DNA from 2 places in the Tepidiphilus sp. HLB4 genome. Region 2 is predicted to be linked to the other one. Evidence: riboswitches for the same ligand, from Rfam matches in the RefSeq annotation. Region 2 holds a riboswitch; the other holds the start of a gene.
The links. Region 2 has a riboswitch for cobalamin ahead of OA56_RS02495 (energy-coupling factor ABC transporter permease). Riboswitches for the same ligand answer to the same signal wherever they lie in the genome.
Positions count from the first base shown of each region.

Region 1: linked by a shared signal. The riboswitch ahead of OA56_RS05220 (TonB-dependent receptor domain-containing protein) and the one ahead of OA56_RS02495 (energy-coupling factor ABC transporter permease) in region 2 are both predicted to bind cobalamin.

Region 1 is NZ_JSYB01000019.1:58,464-61,862, forward strand. Features, by position in the region: gene pepN (aminopeptidase N) at 1-1,792, shown strand, start outside; cobalamin riboswitch at 1,799-2,012, shown strand; gene OA56_RS05220 (TonB-dependent receptor domain-containing protein) at 2,079-3,399, shown strand, end outside.
Region 2 is NZ_JSYB01000009.1:51,440-54,838, forward strand. Features, by position in the region: gene cobM (precorrin-4 C(11)-methyltransferase) at 1-565, opposite strand, end outside; gene OA56_RS02495 (energy-coupling factor ABC transporter permease) at 565-1,245, opposite strand; cobalamin riboswitch at 1,370-1,583, opposite strand; gene OA56_RS02500 (AtaL-like protein) at 2,402-2,860, shown strand; partial or broken gene OA56_RS02505 (recombination-associated protein RdgC) at 2,857-3,399, shown strand, end outside.

The DNA of each region.
Region 1 (3,399 bases), on a different contig from region 2:
TTTGAAAGAAGGGCTCACGGTGTTCCGCGAGCAGGAATTCAGCGCCGACCAGCTGGCCGAGGCGGCTGGGCCCGAACGGGCGGCGTCGGCCCGGGCGGTGAAACGCATCGAGGACGTGCAGACGCTGCGCACGGCGCAGTTCCCCGAGGACGACGGGCCGATGGCGCATCCCATCCGCCCGCAGGCGTACCGGGCGATCGACAATTTCTACACCGCCACCGTGTATGAAAAGGGCGCCGAGGTGATCCGGCTGCTGCACACCTTGCTGGGAGAAAAAGGCTTTCGCGCCGGGATGGACCGTTACTTCGAGCGCTACGACGGTCGGGCGGTGACCTGCGAGGATTTCGTCGCGGCCATGGCCGAGGCGAACGGCGTGGATCTGACGCCGTTCCTGCGCTGGTACGAACAGGCGGGCACGCCGCGGCTGGTGGTGGAGGAAGACTGGGACGGCCAAGCGGGGCGCTACGGGCTGCGCCTGAGGCAATTCACTCCGCCTACGCCGGGACAGCCGGAGAAAGGGCCGGTGGTGCTGCCCATCCGCCTGGGGCTGCTCGGTGCCGACGGGCGCGACCTGCCGCTCGTGCTCGCCGACGAGCGCGATGCCGTGCCCGAACCCGAGGCGCCGCCAGCCGGAGGGATGCGGCCGATCGCGCCGCGCGACACCGCGGTGGGGGCGAGGACCCGCCTCTTCACCCTGACGGGGGAGACGCTCGCGCTCGAATTCGTCGGTCTGCCGCCAGGGCCGAAGCCGGTGCCTTCGCTGCTGCGCGGGTTTTCGGCACCGGTGCGGCTGATGCTCGATGAGCCGGACGAGGCGCTGCGCCACCGCATGGCCTACGATTCGGACGCCTTCAACCGCTGGGATGCGGCGCAGAGCTGGGCGCAGCGCCAGGTGCTGCGGCTGGCGCGGGGTGAAGCCGAGACGCTGGACGAGGGGTTCGTCGCGTCCTGGAGGCAGCTTCTCGCCGACGAGTCGCTCGATGCGATGTTCCGCGTCAAGGCCGCGGCGCTTCCCAGCGAGCGCTGGTTGCTGGAGGCGATGACGCCGGCCGACCCGGTGCGCCTGCGTGCCGCCCTCGTGCGCGCCTCGCTCGCGCTCGCCCGGGCTGGAGCCGAGCTGTGGCCCCGCTGGCGGGATTCCGGAGCCGCTCGCCCCTACCGCTACGATCCGCTGGAGGCCGGCCGGCGTGCACTCGCCGCGTTTTCCTGGCGCATGGAGGCGCTGCTGGGTGAGGACGAACGCTGCTCGCGCACGTTTGCCGTCGCCGACAACCTCACCGAGCGGCTGGCGGCGCTCGATGCCGCGCTCGCGCATCCCGACGAGTCGGTGGGCGAGGCGCTGCTCTCCGCCTTCGAGGCGCGCTACGCCGACGACGAGCTGGTGCTCGACAAATGGTTCGCCCGCCAGGCGATGCGCTGGTCGTGGCACGCTGCCCCGGGGGTGGTGCTTGCGCGCGTGCGGCGTCTGACCGAGCATCGGGCGTTTCGCTGGACCAACCCGAACAAGGTCTATGCCCTGGTACTCAATTTCTTTGCCAACAACCTTGCCGAAGCCTGCGCCGCCGGCGAGCTGGCCTGGGCCTTTTGGCAGGAGGCGGTGCTGCGGCTCGATGCGACCAACCCCATCGTGGGATCGCGCCTGGCCCGGACGCTGGAGCGCTGGCGGCGTTGGGCCGAACCCTATCGTGCGTCCTTCGCGCCCGTGCTGGAGGCGACCCGCCGCCAGGTCCGTTCGACCGAGGTGCGCGAGATCCTCGATCGCATGGCCGACGGCGAGGTCGGGGCGCCTTGAGGTAGAATTCGCCCTCACGTTTCTGGTGCCGCGGCCGGGGTTCTCCCGGCGCGGTGAAACGGGAAAGCGGTGCGCTGGAGTGCTTCCGGCAAAGCCGCTGCTGCCCCCGCAACGGTAGGCGAGTGCGGGCGCGCCGAAACGCCACTGGGCTCTTTGGGCCCGGGAAGGCGGCGCGTCAAATCTCGCAAGCCCGGAGACCGGCCAGAAACGCAGGGCGCAGGCGAGGTGCTCGCCTGCGGTGGGCTTTCCATTCGGGCCGGCGGGGTGGCCGGCCGAGGGGAATCATGTGAATCGCTTCGTCAAATCTTTGGCGGCCGCGCTGCCGCCGAGCCTGCTTTTGTCGTCTTTTTCTTTTGGAGTCGAGGCCCAGGAGGCGCTGGAGCCGGTGGTGGTCACGGCCACGCGGCAGCAGACGCGGGTCTCCGAGATCCTTGCCGACGTCACGGTGATCGAGCGCGAGGAGATCGAGCGCGCGGGGGGCGAGACCGTGGTCGACCTGCTCGCCCGCCAGCCCGGCATCCAGATGACGCGCAACGGGGGGCCTGGGACGTCGGCCAGCCTCTTCGTGCGCGGGACGCGTCCCGACCAGACCAAGGTGCTGGTCGATGGCGTCCCGATCAACTCGCTCGACCTGGCCGGTTCGCCCCTGCGTTTCCTGTCGCTGGCCGATGTCGATCGCATCGAGATCCTGCGCGGACCGGCTTCGACCTTGTACGGGGCGGATGCCATCGGCGGCGTGATCCAGATCTTCACCCGGCGCGGTGCGCCCGGCCTCTCGGTCGATGCCTTCGCGGGCTATGGCTCGTACGACACGGCGCAGGGCAGCGCCGGGCTGTCGGTGGGCAACGAGCTCGTCCGGCTGCGGGCGGACTTCCAGCAGAGCTATAGCGGTGGCTTCTCCGCCATGAAAAATGCCTCGGGGCAGGACGCGGACGACGATGCCTACCGCAACCGCGGCGGTACCGCCTCGCTCGTGCTCACGCCGCTCGCCGGCCACGAGATGGGCTTCGTGCTGCGACAAAACCAGGGTCGGGCCCACTACGACGAAATCCCGCCGACGAGCCAGTTCAACGACTACGAGGAGTTTCGCACGCAGCAGTGGCAGGTCTATACGCGCAACGCCCTCACCGACGCTTGGACGAGCACCTTGCGCATCGGGCACGCTCTGGATTGGCACAAATACGTCTCCTCCTGGCCCAGCCGGATGCGCACCGAGAACGACGAATACAGCTGGCAGAACGACGTGGCCCTGCCGCTGGGGCGGGCGATGCTCGCGCTGGAGCGCTTCGAGCAGAACGCGCCGTTAGGGGACGAGTCCTCGAGCGAGGAATCCATCGCCATCAACTCGGCCGTGGCCGCCTGGAGCGCCAACCTCGGGCCGCACCGCTGGCAGCTGAGCGCGCGGCATGACCAGCATTCGACTTTTGGCGGCGAGGATACCTACGCGCTCGCCTACGGCTATCAGATCGCCCGCGAATGGCGAGCGCACGCGAGTCTGGGGACGTCATTCAAGGCGCCTTCGCTCTACCAGCTCTTCGACCCCTATTCCGGCAATCCGCAGCTGGAGCCGGAAAAAGGGCGCAACCGTGAAGTCGCGCTCGTCTGGG
Region 2 (3,399 bases):
CCGGCGCATCCTCCGGCCAGCCGGCCGCGCGCAGCCCGCGCTCGACTTCGGCAAGGCGCGTGATCGAGAGAAAGAGGCAGATCGTGCTGCGGTGCGCCGCCAGCGCCTCCAGCTCCTCGCCCGGCGGCATGGGTGTGCGCCCGGCCACCCGGGTGAGGATCACCGTCTGCGTCACCTCGGGCAGAGTCATCGACTCGCCCGCGGCCGCCATCGCCGCCATCGCCGACGACACCCCCGGCACCACTTTCCACGGAACGCCCGCCGCCGTGAGCGGCCGGGTGAGCTCGATGAGCGCCCCGTAGAGGGTGGGGTCGCCCGTCTGCAGGCGCACCACCGTCTCGTGCGCCTTCGCCGCGGCCACCAGCCACTCGGTCATCTCCTCGAGCGTCATGTCTTTCGAATCGCGGATGAGGCAACCCGGCGGCGCGTAGCGCGTCGCCGCGGCATCCACCAACGACCCGGCGAAGAGCACGGCACCGGCGCGTTCGAGCAGCCCCTTGCCCTTGACGGTGAGGAGCTCCGGATCGCCGGGGCCAGCCCCGACGAACCACACCGTTCCTGGCATCAGACCCGACCTGCGAAGAGGCGCCGCTGCAGCAACAGGGATTCCCCGCCGCCATGCCAAGCCTTGGCCGCCGCGAGCACCGCCAGGTCGATGAGCGGCTCGACGAGCACCACCGCGAGGTAGGCCGCGCCGAATGAAGCCACCTGGGCGAGATTCTCCGCGCCGATCCCCTGGCCGTAGAGCGCCCAGAACGCCACCCACGACACCACGCCCCCCTGATAGGCAAGCGACAGGCGCAGCACATCGCGATAGCGCAGATCGACGTAAGGAGTATGCGGCGGCACGATGCGCCGCGCCAGGAGCGCCGTGGCAAAGAGCGGCACGAGGAGCGTGGTCACGTTCATGCCGAACTGCGGCAGATCGGCCGGGGCGAAGAAGAGCCCTTGCATGAGCAAGCCTGCCGCCAGACCCAGAGCCGCCGCCGCGGGGCCGAAGAGCAGCAGTAGGGTGGAACCCAGGATGAGGTGGACCTCGGACACGCCCACCGGCTGGTGGGGCAGAACCTCGAAGAAACAGAACACGAGCAAGGACGCCACGAACGCGCGCAGCGCGAGCGCCGGCAAGCCGTCCTTTTTCACCACCTTGGCCGAGAGCAAGAACGCCGCCCCCAGGCTTGCGGCCGCGGTGGCATGACCCAGCAACAGTTTGGCGCCCGTGACGACGCCTGGTTCGATATGCATGACCCGTCTCCTTTGCGAACGTTTCGCCAAGACGAGCCGCACGAGGAGAAAGGGCCTACGGGAGAGGGGAAGAGGAAAAAAAACCGCCCCGGACCGTCAGCCAAACCCACACCCCGGGGCTCGCACCAACTACGCACTCCGGGCCGGTCTTCTGGCTCGCCGTCATCCGGTCCGCGCGCCTTCCCATGCCCTCGAAGGCACAGTGGCCGATGCGCTTCCCGTCAGGCTCACAGCAGCGGGGGCTGCGTCGGAATGGCGGGGCGATGCCCGCTTCACCGGCTTCCCGTTTCACCCGCTCCCAAGACATCGGAGCGAGCACCCGAAGCAAGGGCAAGATACACCGCCGCGGCGCGCGATGTCAACGCCATCCCTTCTTCTCCCCTCTTCCAGTGGATCGTGAAGAAACGCGGGCAAGTCCTTGAACGGATTCATCACGCTGCGCCCTTTTCACAGAATTATCCACAAGCCTACCCCCATCCCTGTCCGCGCTTTCCCTGTTCCCTTCCAAACGGTTCCAGACCGTGCATGAACACAGGGATTCTCCGGTAATCGTTTGTGGATCAATGAGAATATTTACCCGGCACTGGATTCCATCCCCAATTCCTCCACCGCCGCTCCCAGGTTTTTCCCGAAGTTTTCCCGACGGGGAAACGCTTGAATCCTGCGGAAGCCACAAAGTTATCCACAGATTTGGGATGAACGTTGTTTACATGGTTTTTTGTTTACTACTTCAAATTGTTTACCAACCCATGTCGCCGCAAATGACTATTCATACAGAAAGGTCTTTTTAAAGACCGTAAATTTTTTATGGTTTCTTGCTGTGGCAAACCCGCCACAGTGAACAAGGACGAGGGAAAGCGTGGGAAAGTTTGGGGAAAACTTGCCGTTTTTTCCGCATCGGAGAAAGCATTCGTCTACGCCGCACTGCTTGCAAGCCCATGCGCCCACGGGATCACCATCAAGGAAACTTCAATGTTATCAAAGTGTTTCTTTGGTTTTCCACAGATCCTCCTCGAGCATAGTAAACACTAAAAGTTTTTATAAAAGATCTGTGTACAACTACCCATCGCCGCGGCTTCGCCCCACCGTCCCTTGCCCCTTGCCCTCGCCGTCCCTTCCCCCTAGACTTCGCTGCAGCCTTCGAGAGGACCTCGCCGTGCACTTCGAACACCGCCTTTTCTTCGCTCCGGAAGAATCACTCGATGCCATCGAGGTCTGGCAGGGCCTGGCGACGCGCATCGAGCATCCGCAGGAATTCGTCCTGGGGCTGACCGGCTGCGACATCCTGGAGCGAGGCCCGGCGCACGTGCTGCGCCGGCTGCACTTTGGCCACGACAGCTACCGCGATCGCGTCGAGTGGGAAGAGGGAAAACGCCTGCGCTTCGTCGTCGAACCCCAGGACGGCCGGCCCGGCGGAACGCTGGAGATCTCGCTCATCATCGAAGGCGAACGCCTCGGGCTGAATTTCCGCTATGACACCACCCTGGACGAAGCGCTGCTTGCGCCCGACGGCCGGCCCGTGGCCGAGTGGCTTGCCCAGGCCTATGCTGCGGCCGATGCCGACACCATGGCGTGCATCGTCGCGATCGCGCGAAAGAAACGAGGAAAAGCATGATCGAATTCAAGAACCTGCGCCTCTACCGCTGGGATGGTCCGGAAGGGCGCACCTACTGGAACGAGCTCTTCCTCCGCAGTCCCTTCCTGCCGGTGGGGCCGCAGAACGAGACGAGCGAAGGCTGGGCGCCGCCCTTCGGCGACGACGAGGCCATAGCGGACATAGGGGGGCACTGGCTGGCGCATTGGGTGCGCGAGGAGCGTATCCTGCCGGCGAGCGTGGTCAAGGCCGAGGCCGAACAGCGCGCCGAGGCGATCGCCGAGGAGCGGGGCTATCCCCTCTCGCGCAAGGAACTGCGTGACCTGCGCGAGGCCATCCGCGCCGAATGGCTGCCGCGCGCCTTCACCCGGCGCCGGCGCGTGCCGGTGTGGATCGATCCGCGCGAAGGGTGGTTCGCCGTCGATGCCGGCAGCCTCGCCCTTGCCGAACGGGTGATCGACACCCTGCGCGCCAGCGCCGAACGTTTCCCCTTGAAGCCCTGGCGCACCCGGCTCGCGCCCGCCTCGGCGATGGCCGACTGGCTGCTCGCCGGCGAGGCC